One region of the Effusibacillus lacus genome, then DNA from elsewhere that is predicted to be linked to it. Evidence: riboswitches for the same ligand, from Rfam matches in the RefSeq annotation. Region 1 holds a riboswitch; each other region holds the start of a gene.
What was found. Region 1 has a riboswitch for thiamine pyrophosphate ahead of thiE (thiamine phosphate synthase). Riboswitches for the same ligand answer to the same signal wherever they lie in the genome.
Positions count from the first base shown of each region.

Region 2: it holds a riboswitch for thiamine pyrophosphate, as region 1 does, so the genes downstream of both, thiC (phosphomethylpyrimidine synthase ThiC) here and thiE (thiamine phosphate synthase) in region 1, are expected to answer to the same signal.
Region 3: it holds a riboswitch for thiamine pyrophosphate, as region 1 does, so the genes downstream of both, EFBL_RS09190 (ECF transporter S component) here and thiE (thiamine phosphate synthase) in region 1, are expected to answer to the same signal.

Region 1 covers NZ_BDUF01000109.1:161,563-164,837, reverse strand. Annotated here, with positions in the region: gene EFBL_RS20795 (hypothetical protein) at 1-71, shown strand, start outside; gene EFBL_RS18700 (CoA-binding protein) at 180-611, shown strand; gene EFBL_RS18695 (hypothetical protein) at 635-1,096, shown strand; TPP riboswitch at 1,137-1,243, shown strand; gene thiE (thiamine phosphate synthase) at 1,327-2,076, shown strand; gene thiS (sulfur carrier protein ThiS) at 2,006-2,173, shown strand; gene EFBL_RS18685 (thiazole synthase) at 2,216-2,980, shown strand; gene EFBL_RS18680 (MBL fold metallo-hydrolase) at 3,000-3,275, shown strand, end outside.
Region 2 covers NZ_BDUF01000022.1:21,107-24,381, forward strand. Annotated here, with positions in the region: gene EFBL_RS05565 (metal-dependent hydrolase) at 1-598, shown strand, start outside; gene EFBL_RS05570 (DUF3243 domain-containing protein) at 673-918, opposite strand; gene EFBL_RS05575 (hypothetical protein) at 1,182-1,487, shown strand; TPP riboswitch at 1,588-1,702, shown strand; gene thiC (phosphomethylpyrimidine synthase ThiC) at 1,855-3,275, shown strand, end outside.
Region 3 covers NZ_BDUF01000049.1:40,893-44,167, forward strand. Annotated here, with positions in the region: gene EFBL_RS09185 (ABC transporter ATP-binding protein) at 1-562, opposite strand, end outside; gene EFBL_RS09190 (ECF transporter S component) at 552-1,133, opposite strand; TPP riboswitch at 1,216-1,327, opposite strand; gene EFBL_RS09195 (MFS transporter) at 1,491-2,705, shown strand; gene EFBL_RS09200 (lysylphosphatidylglycerol synthase transmembrane domain-containing protein) at 2,706-3,275, shown strand, end outside.

The DNA.
Region 1 (3,275 bases):
ACCAAAGCCCACGTTTTGTCGGCATCTACCAGACAAAATCGGGACGTTACGGCGTGAAATACTTGTGGTGATGCGGTTTTTTCACGTGGAACAATTCAAAAAATTCTCGATTTAAGTCGATTATTGCCGTAATAGCTCATTGGCCATTGGCGACCTTCATTCCGGGGAGGAGTTCGATTATGCACAGGAATCCAAGTGACCAAACTCTTGCAGAATTGTTGAGAGAAACCAGAACCATCGCAGTGTTTGGATTGTCAGACGACCCTGCCAAAGCCAGCAACGAAGTTGCTCAATATCTGCAATCGCAAGGATATGAAATTATTCCGGTCAATCCGAAGCTGACGTCCGTTCTGGGACGGAAATCGTATCCGACATTGATGGATGTTGAAGGAACTGTTGATATCGTGGATGTATTCCGTCGAAGCGAACATGTTCCGGAAGTGGTCGACCAAGTGATGCAAATGAAGGAAAAGCCGAAAGCGGTTTGGATTCAATTGGGCATAGTCAACGACGAACAGTGCAAGCGGATTGAAGAAGCCGGGATCACGGCGATTCAGGATGCTTGCATAAAAATCGAGCATTACCGATTGTTGGGGAAAGAGAAACTATAAGAAATCATGCAGGAGGCCTGAGTATGGCTGACAAGAACATGAATGAATCTGACATCGAGCTGCCGTCTCTGCCAAAAAGTTACGGGCATCGGGCTTCCATGAAATGGATTACGATCGAGTCGGTGCGTGTGGTAATGGAACGCTCGAAAACACTGGAGAACAAGCGGATTGTGCTGCTGACCCCTGCAGGGCTTGTGGAAGGGGAATTGACAGACATCGCCCCGTCCTACGCAGAATCTTTCAATTCGGAGCTCGGAGAGGAGCTGACTCCAAATATTACCTCCATGGTCGCCAATGTACGGATTGACCTTCTCCGCATGATTGAAAAACAGGAAGACAAACTGGAATTAATTGATTCGGCACCGCTGGTAGGTCTTAAGAACGTTGTGGTTCGCACGACAGATCATACATTTAAACTTCCCGAGATTACATTGTTTGCCGACCAAATTGCCGGTTTTACGGTTTCCCGTCAGGTGTTAAACTGAAAGTTATTGTAGTTTATGATCTTCTTTGGTAAACTGAATGTGTCTCCACTAGGGGTGCTGGGATCACCGGCTGAGAAAGGAGCATTCCTTAACCCTTGGAACCTGTCACTGGATAATGCCAGCGTAGGGAAGTGGCCAATGCGGGTAACTGTTTGGAACCATGCCGCTTTCCTTATTCGGAAAGCGGTTTTTGTATTGGATACAGTTTTTGGATACGGTTGTGCAAAGGTGTGAGATTTTTGGACAGCAGATTGTATGTGATTACCGGATCGGCTTTTTTGAAGGGAAGAAAACTGGAAGATGTGATCCTTCAGGCAATCGGCGGAGGGGCGGATTGCATTCAATTAAGGGAAAAAGATGTTTCCTCCCGCGAATTGCTGGAGATGGCGGTTCTCTTGAGGAAGCTCACCAAAGAAACCGGAACAACCTTTATTGTTAACGATCGCGTAGATATTGCACAAGCAGTCGGGGCGGACGGAGTACATCTTGGACAGCAGGATCTGCCGATTGCCGTTGCAAGGGAAATACTGGGTCCTGACAAGATTATTGGGATTTCGACACATGACTCGAAAGAAGCAATAGAGGCGGAACGGTCAGGAGCCAACTACATTGGTCTTGGACCGGTCCATCCCACTCCAACCAAATCGGATGCCGAGCCTGCCATCGGTTTGCAGGGGATAAGGGAAGTATGCCGCCATGTATCCATTCCTGTGGTAGCCATTGGAGGAATTAAACAGAAAGATGTGGAGGACATTATCCGGTCGGGTGCGAGTGGAGTCGCGGTTATAAGCGCCGTAATTGGCGCCGATGATGTGCATGCTGCCGCAAAAGCGATGCGAGACGCAGTAGATCGGGTCAGGAAAGAAGGAATCGGACATGGATCTTACTATCAACGGTCAATTGAGGACGGTGCCCGGCGCAAAGACGCTGGCAGACGTAGTCAGACACTTCGGGCTGACGGAAAAGATCATTGTCATTGAACACAATTTGACAATCATTCCCCGTGAGCGATACGAAGATACAAAAGTGGCCCCGGGTGACAAAATCGAAATCGTTCACTTTGTGGGCGGCGGATAATGGGAGGAGATTTGACTCGTGAAAATTGAGGTTCAATCGGATGTGTTAAAGATCGGAAATCATGTATTCAAGTCCAGGCTGTTTCTTGGAACAGGAAAATTTCCCGACCTGGAGGTGCAGCAGCAAGCGGTCGAAGCATCAGGAACCGAAGTACTGACATTTGCGGTCAGGCGTTTGAATCTGGAGAATCCGGACGCGCCCAACTTTCTTGAACGCTTGGACCTGAAAAAATTCACCTTGCTTCCCAATACGGCTGGAGCAGCCACGGCTGAGGAAGCTGTCAGGATTGCACGTTTGGCAAAAGCGTCAGGCCTTTGCGATATGATAAAAGTTGAAGTGATCGGTGATTCCAGGACTTTGCTGCCGGATCCGATTGAGACGCTGAAAGCAACGGAAATACTGGTACGGGAAGGGTTTACGGTACTCCCTTATACGTCGGATGATCCGATCCTGGCCAGACACCTGCAGGAGGTCGGTGCCCATGCGGTTATGCCGGGCGCATCTCCAATCGGTTCCGGACTCGGCTTATTGAATCCTCATTACATAAAGTTTATTATTGAAGAGGCAAAAGTTCCCGTTATCGTTGACGCAGGGGTTGGTTCTCCCGCAGATGCGGCGGCGGCCATGGAATTGGGGGCAGACGGTGTCTTGTTGAACACTGCTGTTGCAGGGGCAAAAGATCCCGTACTGATGGCAGAAGCGATGAAACTTGCGATCGAAGCAGGACGAAAGGGGTATTTGGCGGGAAGAATCGCTAAGAAACGCTATGCAAGTGCGTCTTCACCCCTGGAAGGAATGGTTGACTAACAGTTAGGGGGTAACTTTCGTGCATGTGCAGGGCTTTGCGTTGGGTGCTTTTCAGACAAACTGTTACGTGTTGACTGACAAGTCCACAAAGACAGCCATTATCATCGACCCGGGATACAATCCCGATGTAGTGCTGGATGCAGTGGACGGATATAAAGTAACTCATATCCTGCTGACCCATGCCCATCTTGATCATATTGGAGGGCTGAAACAGGTCAAACAGGCTGCGGCTGCTCCCGTCTACGTGCACCCGAACGAAGAAGAATGGCTTATCAATCCCATGTTAAACGGTTCT
Region 2 (3,275 bases), on a different contig from region 1:
TCCAAAGGCTGTTGTCAAAGCGGAAGACATTCAGGTGGATGCCGTTCTGGTAACGCACGGACACGGAGATCATTTGGGCGACGCCATCGAGATATCCAAGCAAAACGATGCACCCATTGTGGCTGTCTATGAACTGGCCGCCTATTGCGGAAGCAAAGGTGCTCCCGTGCATGGCATGCACCTGGGGGGTGCCCATGAATTTGAATTTGGCCGGGTTAAGCTGACAATTGCATTTCACGGTTCCGGTGTGGAAGAAGACGGAAAGATGATCTATGCGGGGAACCCCGCCGGATTCCTGCTGACCATGCAGGGGAAGACATTCTATCATGCGGGGGACACGGCCCTCTTTGGGGACATGAAGCTGATCGGGGAGTTGAACAAGATCGACGCGGCGGCGCTGCCCATTGGCGACAACTTCACGATGGGGCCGGACGATGCGGTGCTTGCTGCCAATTGGCTGAATGCCAAGAAAGTGATTCCCATGCATTACAACACCTGGCCATTGATTGAGCAGGACGCAGAAGCGTTTGCGGCCAGGCTGAAACCTGCCGGAATCGAGGGATTGGTTCTGAGACCCGGCGAAACGGTGGAAATCTGAGAATGAAAAAGAAAGACCCTGACGGAGGGGGCTAATGCCATCTCCATGCGGGGTCTTTTTTTGATGGTATTGGTTTAATGCTTTGTGACCAGGTTGATCATCATTTTGGCCATTGTGGAACGTTGATCGGGATTTGCATCCCAAAGCTGTTTGAGCAGCCGTTCCTGAGGATTTTCCGGGTCTACCTTGTTGGCCAGGTATTCGCCCATTTTCGTCGCCACATCCGTAATTTGCTGGTCTGACAAGCCTGCTGCTTTTGCCTGTTCTACACGGTCGCCGAGGAACTCTTTCCAGCGGTCAAAATTGTCGAGTACTGACATGCAAAAAACCTCCTGCAGTGAGTTTTTGGAAGTTTACAGGAATTACTATTCCCTGAACCGGAAGAACTATGCATGTTACAATAGCGTAATGTCTGTGTAATTTGCTTGTAACATAATACAACTATAATGAAAGTATCGACATAACCCCCTTTCTATATTAGTGGCTGATGCCACCTTTTTTTTGCACTTTTTTGCAGGCCCATGAGGTCATACTCGTCCCAATCCTCTCATACAATGTTCCATCCGATTGTGGGGGTGTGGGTATGAAGAGGAAACAGGCGTTGCGTTCCTTCATGTACATGGGCTTGGGCTTGGCCGTGATCTTCTATGCGATTCCGCAGCTTCCGGGCCTGTCATGGTCGCTGGGCGGTGTGTTTTCGGTTGTTTGGCTGTTGTTTGGGATCCTAGTGGTGGGATCGAATTTGTATTATTTGATCGGTGTGGACAAAGAGCGCAAGCGCAGGGAGAAAAGCAAGCGCGACAGACAGAGGGAGTGGGAGAGGGAAGTGGCCCGGACGGCGGCCCGCCTTCAGTACGAACGCAGGCGGCGGCGGATGCTGTCGCGGTAATGAAACATGTTGCGAAGAAGAAGTAGAAAACAGAAGAAGTAGAAAACACTTGCCACCTGACTGAATATAAGGTAGGCTTAAACTGTATTAGTTCAAATATTGTTACTACTAGGGGGGCCCATGAGCTTGGGCTGAGAAAGAAACGCCATGAAGTTTCTTGACCCTCAGGACCTGATCTGGATAATACCAGCGTAGGAAAGTAGTTGGCTTACATACAACTGTGGGTTTGGCTTTATCGTAAGGCTTACCTGCAGTGCGCCAGCCGGGTCCTCACGATAGGGACCCGGCTTTTTGCTGCAGCCAATGTTGCTGATAGATCCAATCTTGTCCGTCTTGTTCCAAATGTGAAATATGGGAGGAAAAGATCATGTCACAAAGCACGCAAGATCAGCCAATGATCGATCTGAAGTCTGCTTTTCCGGGCAGCCGGAAAGTCTATGTGGAAGGTTCCAGACCGGATTTAAATGTACCTATGCGGGAAATTCAACTCCATCCCACTTCCACTCCAACTGGTGAGGTAGGGAATCCACCTGTTCGTGTATATGACACAAGCGGTCCTTACACCGATCCTGCTTACGCGGTGGACATCCGAAAAGGGCTTCCGGCTTTGCGCCGCAACTGGATTCTGGAGCGCGGTGATGTGGAAGAGTACGAGGGACGTGAAGTGAAACCGGAAGATGACGGTTTCCGTGCGGACGACCCGCGGGCCAACCGGGAAGTGTTTCCGGGGCTGAACCGCAAACCTCTGCGGGCGAAGCCGGGGCGCAATGTTACGCAATTGCACTACGCCCGCAAAGGGATTATTACCCCCGAGATGGAGTTCATTGCAATCAGGGAAGGCTTAACTCCGGAATTTGTACGGGATGAAGTAGCTCGCGGACGCGCCATCATTCCGGCGAACATCAATCATCCGGAAAGCGAGCCGATGATTATCGGTCGGAATTTTCATGTGAAAGTGAATGCCAATATCGGGAACTCGGCCGTTACTTCCTCGATTGAGGAAGAAGTGGAGAAAATGACGTGGGCGACCCGGTGGGGAGCCGATACGATCATGGATCTCTCGACGGGGAAGAACATTCACACCACACGGGAGTGGATCATTCGCAATTCACCGGTGCCGGTCGGAACAGTACCGATCTATCAGGCGCTTGAAAAAGTAAATGGGGTTGTGGAGGACCTGAGTTGGGAAGTCTACCGGGATACGCTGATCGAGCAGGCCGAACAAGGCGTTGATTACTTCACGATCCATGCTGGGGTGCTCCTGCGCTACATTCCTCTTACCTCGAAGCGTGTAACAGGAATCGTGTCCCGCGGAGGCTCCATAATGGCAGCCTGGTGTCTGGCCCATCACAAAGAGAACTTTCTGTATACCCATTTCGAAGAAATTTGCGAAATCATGAAAGCTTACGATGTGGCTTTTTCGCTGGGGGACGGATTGCGTCCGGGCTCCATTGCCGATGCTAATGACGAGGCCCAGTTTGCTGAGTTGAAGACTCTCGGGGAACTGACACAAATCGCATGGAAACATGATGTACAGGTAATGATTGAAGGGCCGGGGCATGTCCCGATGCACAAGATTAAGGAAAATGTAGACCTGCAGATGGAAATCTGCCAGGAAGCTCCCTTCTATACATTGGGACCGCTCACAACCGACATTGCTCCCGGGTATGACCATATCACCTCGGCGATAGGGGCTGCGATGATTGGGTGGTTCGGAACTGCCATGCTGTGCTATGTTACACCGAAGGAACATCTGGGGCTGCCGAACAAGAACGATGTGCGGGAAGG
Region 3 (3,275 bases), on a different contig from region 1:
TGCTTTCGGTTTGCTTCAATTCCCGAATGGCCCGCAATACATCCCGGGTCGAAGCCGGATCCAGATTGGCCGTCGGCTCGTCGAAGATATAGATGTCCGGCTCCATTGCCAGCAAACAGGCCATCGCCAGCTTCTGCTTCATGCCGCCGGACATCTCAGCTGAATTCCGGCGCTTCCAGGACATCAGGCCAAACCGTTCCAAGGCCGCATCGATACGAGTTTCCATTTCCCGACGGGGAATGCGGATGTTTTCCAATCCGAAGGCAATCTCATCTTCAGCCGTCAGCATACAGAACTGGGCCTCGGGGTCCTGAAACAGCATGCCCACCCGTCCTTCCACCCGCACGTTGCCGGTGACAACCGCTTCTATGGAGCGAGGAATCAAGCCACCCAGAACATATCCGAGTGTACTCTTTCCCGACCCGCTTGGTCCAAGCAGCAGGACCGATTCCCCCTTGCGGATGGACAGATGGATCTGATCCAGCACTTTTCGCTCCGGTGCATCCGGGAATGCAAGGCTTACTCCCTCAACCGCACACTGTTTCGCAGAATCAGAATGCATTCGAATTGTTTCGTGTATCCCGGATGATTGCATAGCCGTTTAATACCCCCGTACGCGCCAGCAGGTCAGCCACCGCTTTGCCAAGCAATCCGGCCAGGATGGCGCCGCTCACCAAGCGGATGCAGAAAGCCGCAATCAGCATGCCGGTGCTCATGGTTTCAAGGGAAGCTTTGGCAAATTCGTAGACGAAACTGCCTGCTGCCGGAAAAATTCCAGCCAGCAGCAATACGGGTACGGTATACTTGCGATACCCGAACAATGCAAACGCCAACTCGGACAATGCGCCTTGAATGGCCGCCGATATCAACATCTGGGGACCAAACTGGCTTCCCAACATCAATTCTGCCAGAGCGGCCACCATCTCCGCCGTGAAAGCAGCCCCCGGTTTGCGCACAATGTAGGCTACCAGTACGCTTGCCACAAACCACAAACCATAGACAGCCTCGCCGCCAGCAGGGCCAAACACCCCGTTCAACCCGAGCCATACATTCCCCCAGGGCATATACACAATTCCGCAAACGATCGACAGCACCACCATAATTACGATTTCACGCATGTTCCAATTTTTCATAAAGGACGATTCCTCCCAAAGTTTACTGCCCTCAAAACCAAAAACCGCTTTCCGGGCAGGAAAGCGGCGCATACGCAAACAATCTGTGTCTCACCCACTTCCCTACGATGGTACTAACCAACAGGTTCCAAGGGTTGGCGATCCTTCAATCCGGTCGCCTCTCAGCCTTGCAATCGGCACCCCTAGTGGCAAAGTTTTGAACTTTACCAAAACAGTAACACACATGAAAAGAAAATGGAAGGGGGGCAAATTTCTCCTTTGTCCTTGTTTTTCACAAAGTTTTCCGCTACAAAAAGAGGTAACCAGTATTTGTTACAATCATCACAAAGTGGAATGGAAAAAAAAGGGGGAATCCCAATGAGCACGTTGGCAGGTACTGCGCCAACTTACAGGAAACTGCTGTGGATTGCCGGAATCGGCTGGTTGTTTGACGCAATGGATGTAGGGCTGGCATCGTTCGTGTTCGCGGCTTTGAAAGTCGACTGGAAGTTGGCTCCCGAACAAATCAGCTGGTTGGGAAGCATCAACGGCATTGGAATGGCTGTCGGAGCGTTGTTGGCTGGCGTGATGGCAGACCGGATCGGACGGAAGCCGATATTCATTCTGACACTCTTGATGTTCAGCATGGCCAGCGGACTTTCGGCACTGGCTACAGGGTTTGCCATGCTGGCCCTGCTTCGTTTCCTTATTGGGATGGGGCTTGGCGGTGAATTGCCGGTTGCATCCACGCTGGTATCGGAGAGCGTGCCAGCTGGGGAGAGGGGTAAAGTGGTGGTTCTGCTTGAAAGCTTCTGGGCGGGCGGCTGGATTCTTTCCGCACTTGTCGGTTTCTATGTCATTCCCAAGTATGGCTGGCAAGTTGCGATGCTTGTTGGGGCGGTTCCTGCCCTTTATGCGGTCTACCTGCGCTGGAGCCTGCCCGACTCCCCGCGACTGCAAGCACCTGCCATGCGGGAGAGACGGTCTGTATGGCAGAACATGACTGCCGTCTGGTCCCGTGAATATGCCCGTCGCACGTTTATGCTCTGGATTCTGTGGTTTTGCGTGGTGTTTTCCTATTACGGCATCTTCTTGTGGCTCCCGACTGTGATGACGATGAAAGGGTTTGGGCTGATCAAGAGCTTCCAATATGTGCTGATCATGACCCTGGCCCAACTTCCGGGTTATTTCAGCGCTGCCTGGTTGATTGAGCGCATGGGCCGCAAGTTTGTGCTCGTCACCTACCTTGCAGCCACAGCCATAAGCGCCTATGCTTTCGGCTACGCAACCTCCATTGCCGGCTTGCTGACAGCCGGAATTCTGTTATCTTTCTTTAATCTTGGCGCCTGGGGTGCGCTCTACGCGTATACCCCGGAACAGTATCCGACCCGATTCCGGACCACCGGTGCCGGAATGGCTGCCGCTTTCGGCCGGGTAGGCGGAATTCTGGGACCGCTGGTGATTGGGTATCTTGCGGCTGCAAAAGTATCGTTTCCCGTCATTTTCGGCATTTTCTTTGGAGTCACTCTGGTGGGTGCCCTGGCGGTTCTGGTGTTGGGCCGGGAAACCCGTGCGGAAGAACTGGTGGACTGATTGAACCACATACCATCTTCCAGCACTCCGGCTGCAAGCAAAACCTCTTCCAAAGCAAGATGGCTTATCTTACTGATTACCCTTGCAATGCTTGGGTGGTTTGTTTATTCCAGACGCGGTGATCTTGCCCTGCTGCCCCAATATTTGCGACAGGTTACAGTTGGGAACCTTGCCGAACTGGCTTCCCTGGAGTTCCTCTTTCTGGCTTTGGCGGCTCAATCCAACCGGCTCGTCTACCGGTCAATCGGCGTCAACAATTCGTTGTTGGAGCAATTGCAATTGCTGGTGGCAGCCAGTACGGTCGAACGTCTGCTGCCAAGCGGGGGAGCGGCCGGCATGAGTTCCTATGTGTGGCTGGCCCATGGAAGAGGAATCCCTGTATCCGAATCCATCAGGATGACGGCCACCACTTTTGTCATGGGGTATCTGCAAATTGTGCCGCTCTTGATAGTCCCGCTGTTCTGGATTGACTCCTATAACTTTCCTTTCAACGAAGCGGTGGTTCTGGTGGTTGTTTCCGCCGGCTTTGTAATCTTGGCAGCCGGCCTGGCCCTGTTGATTGGTTCTCAA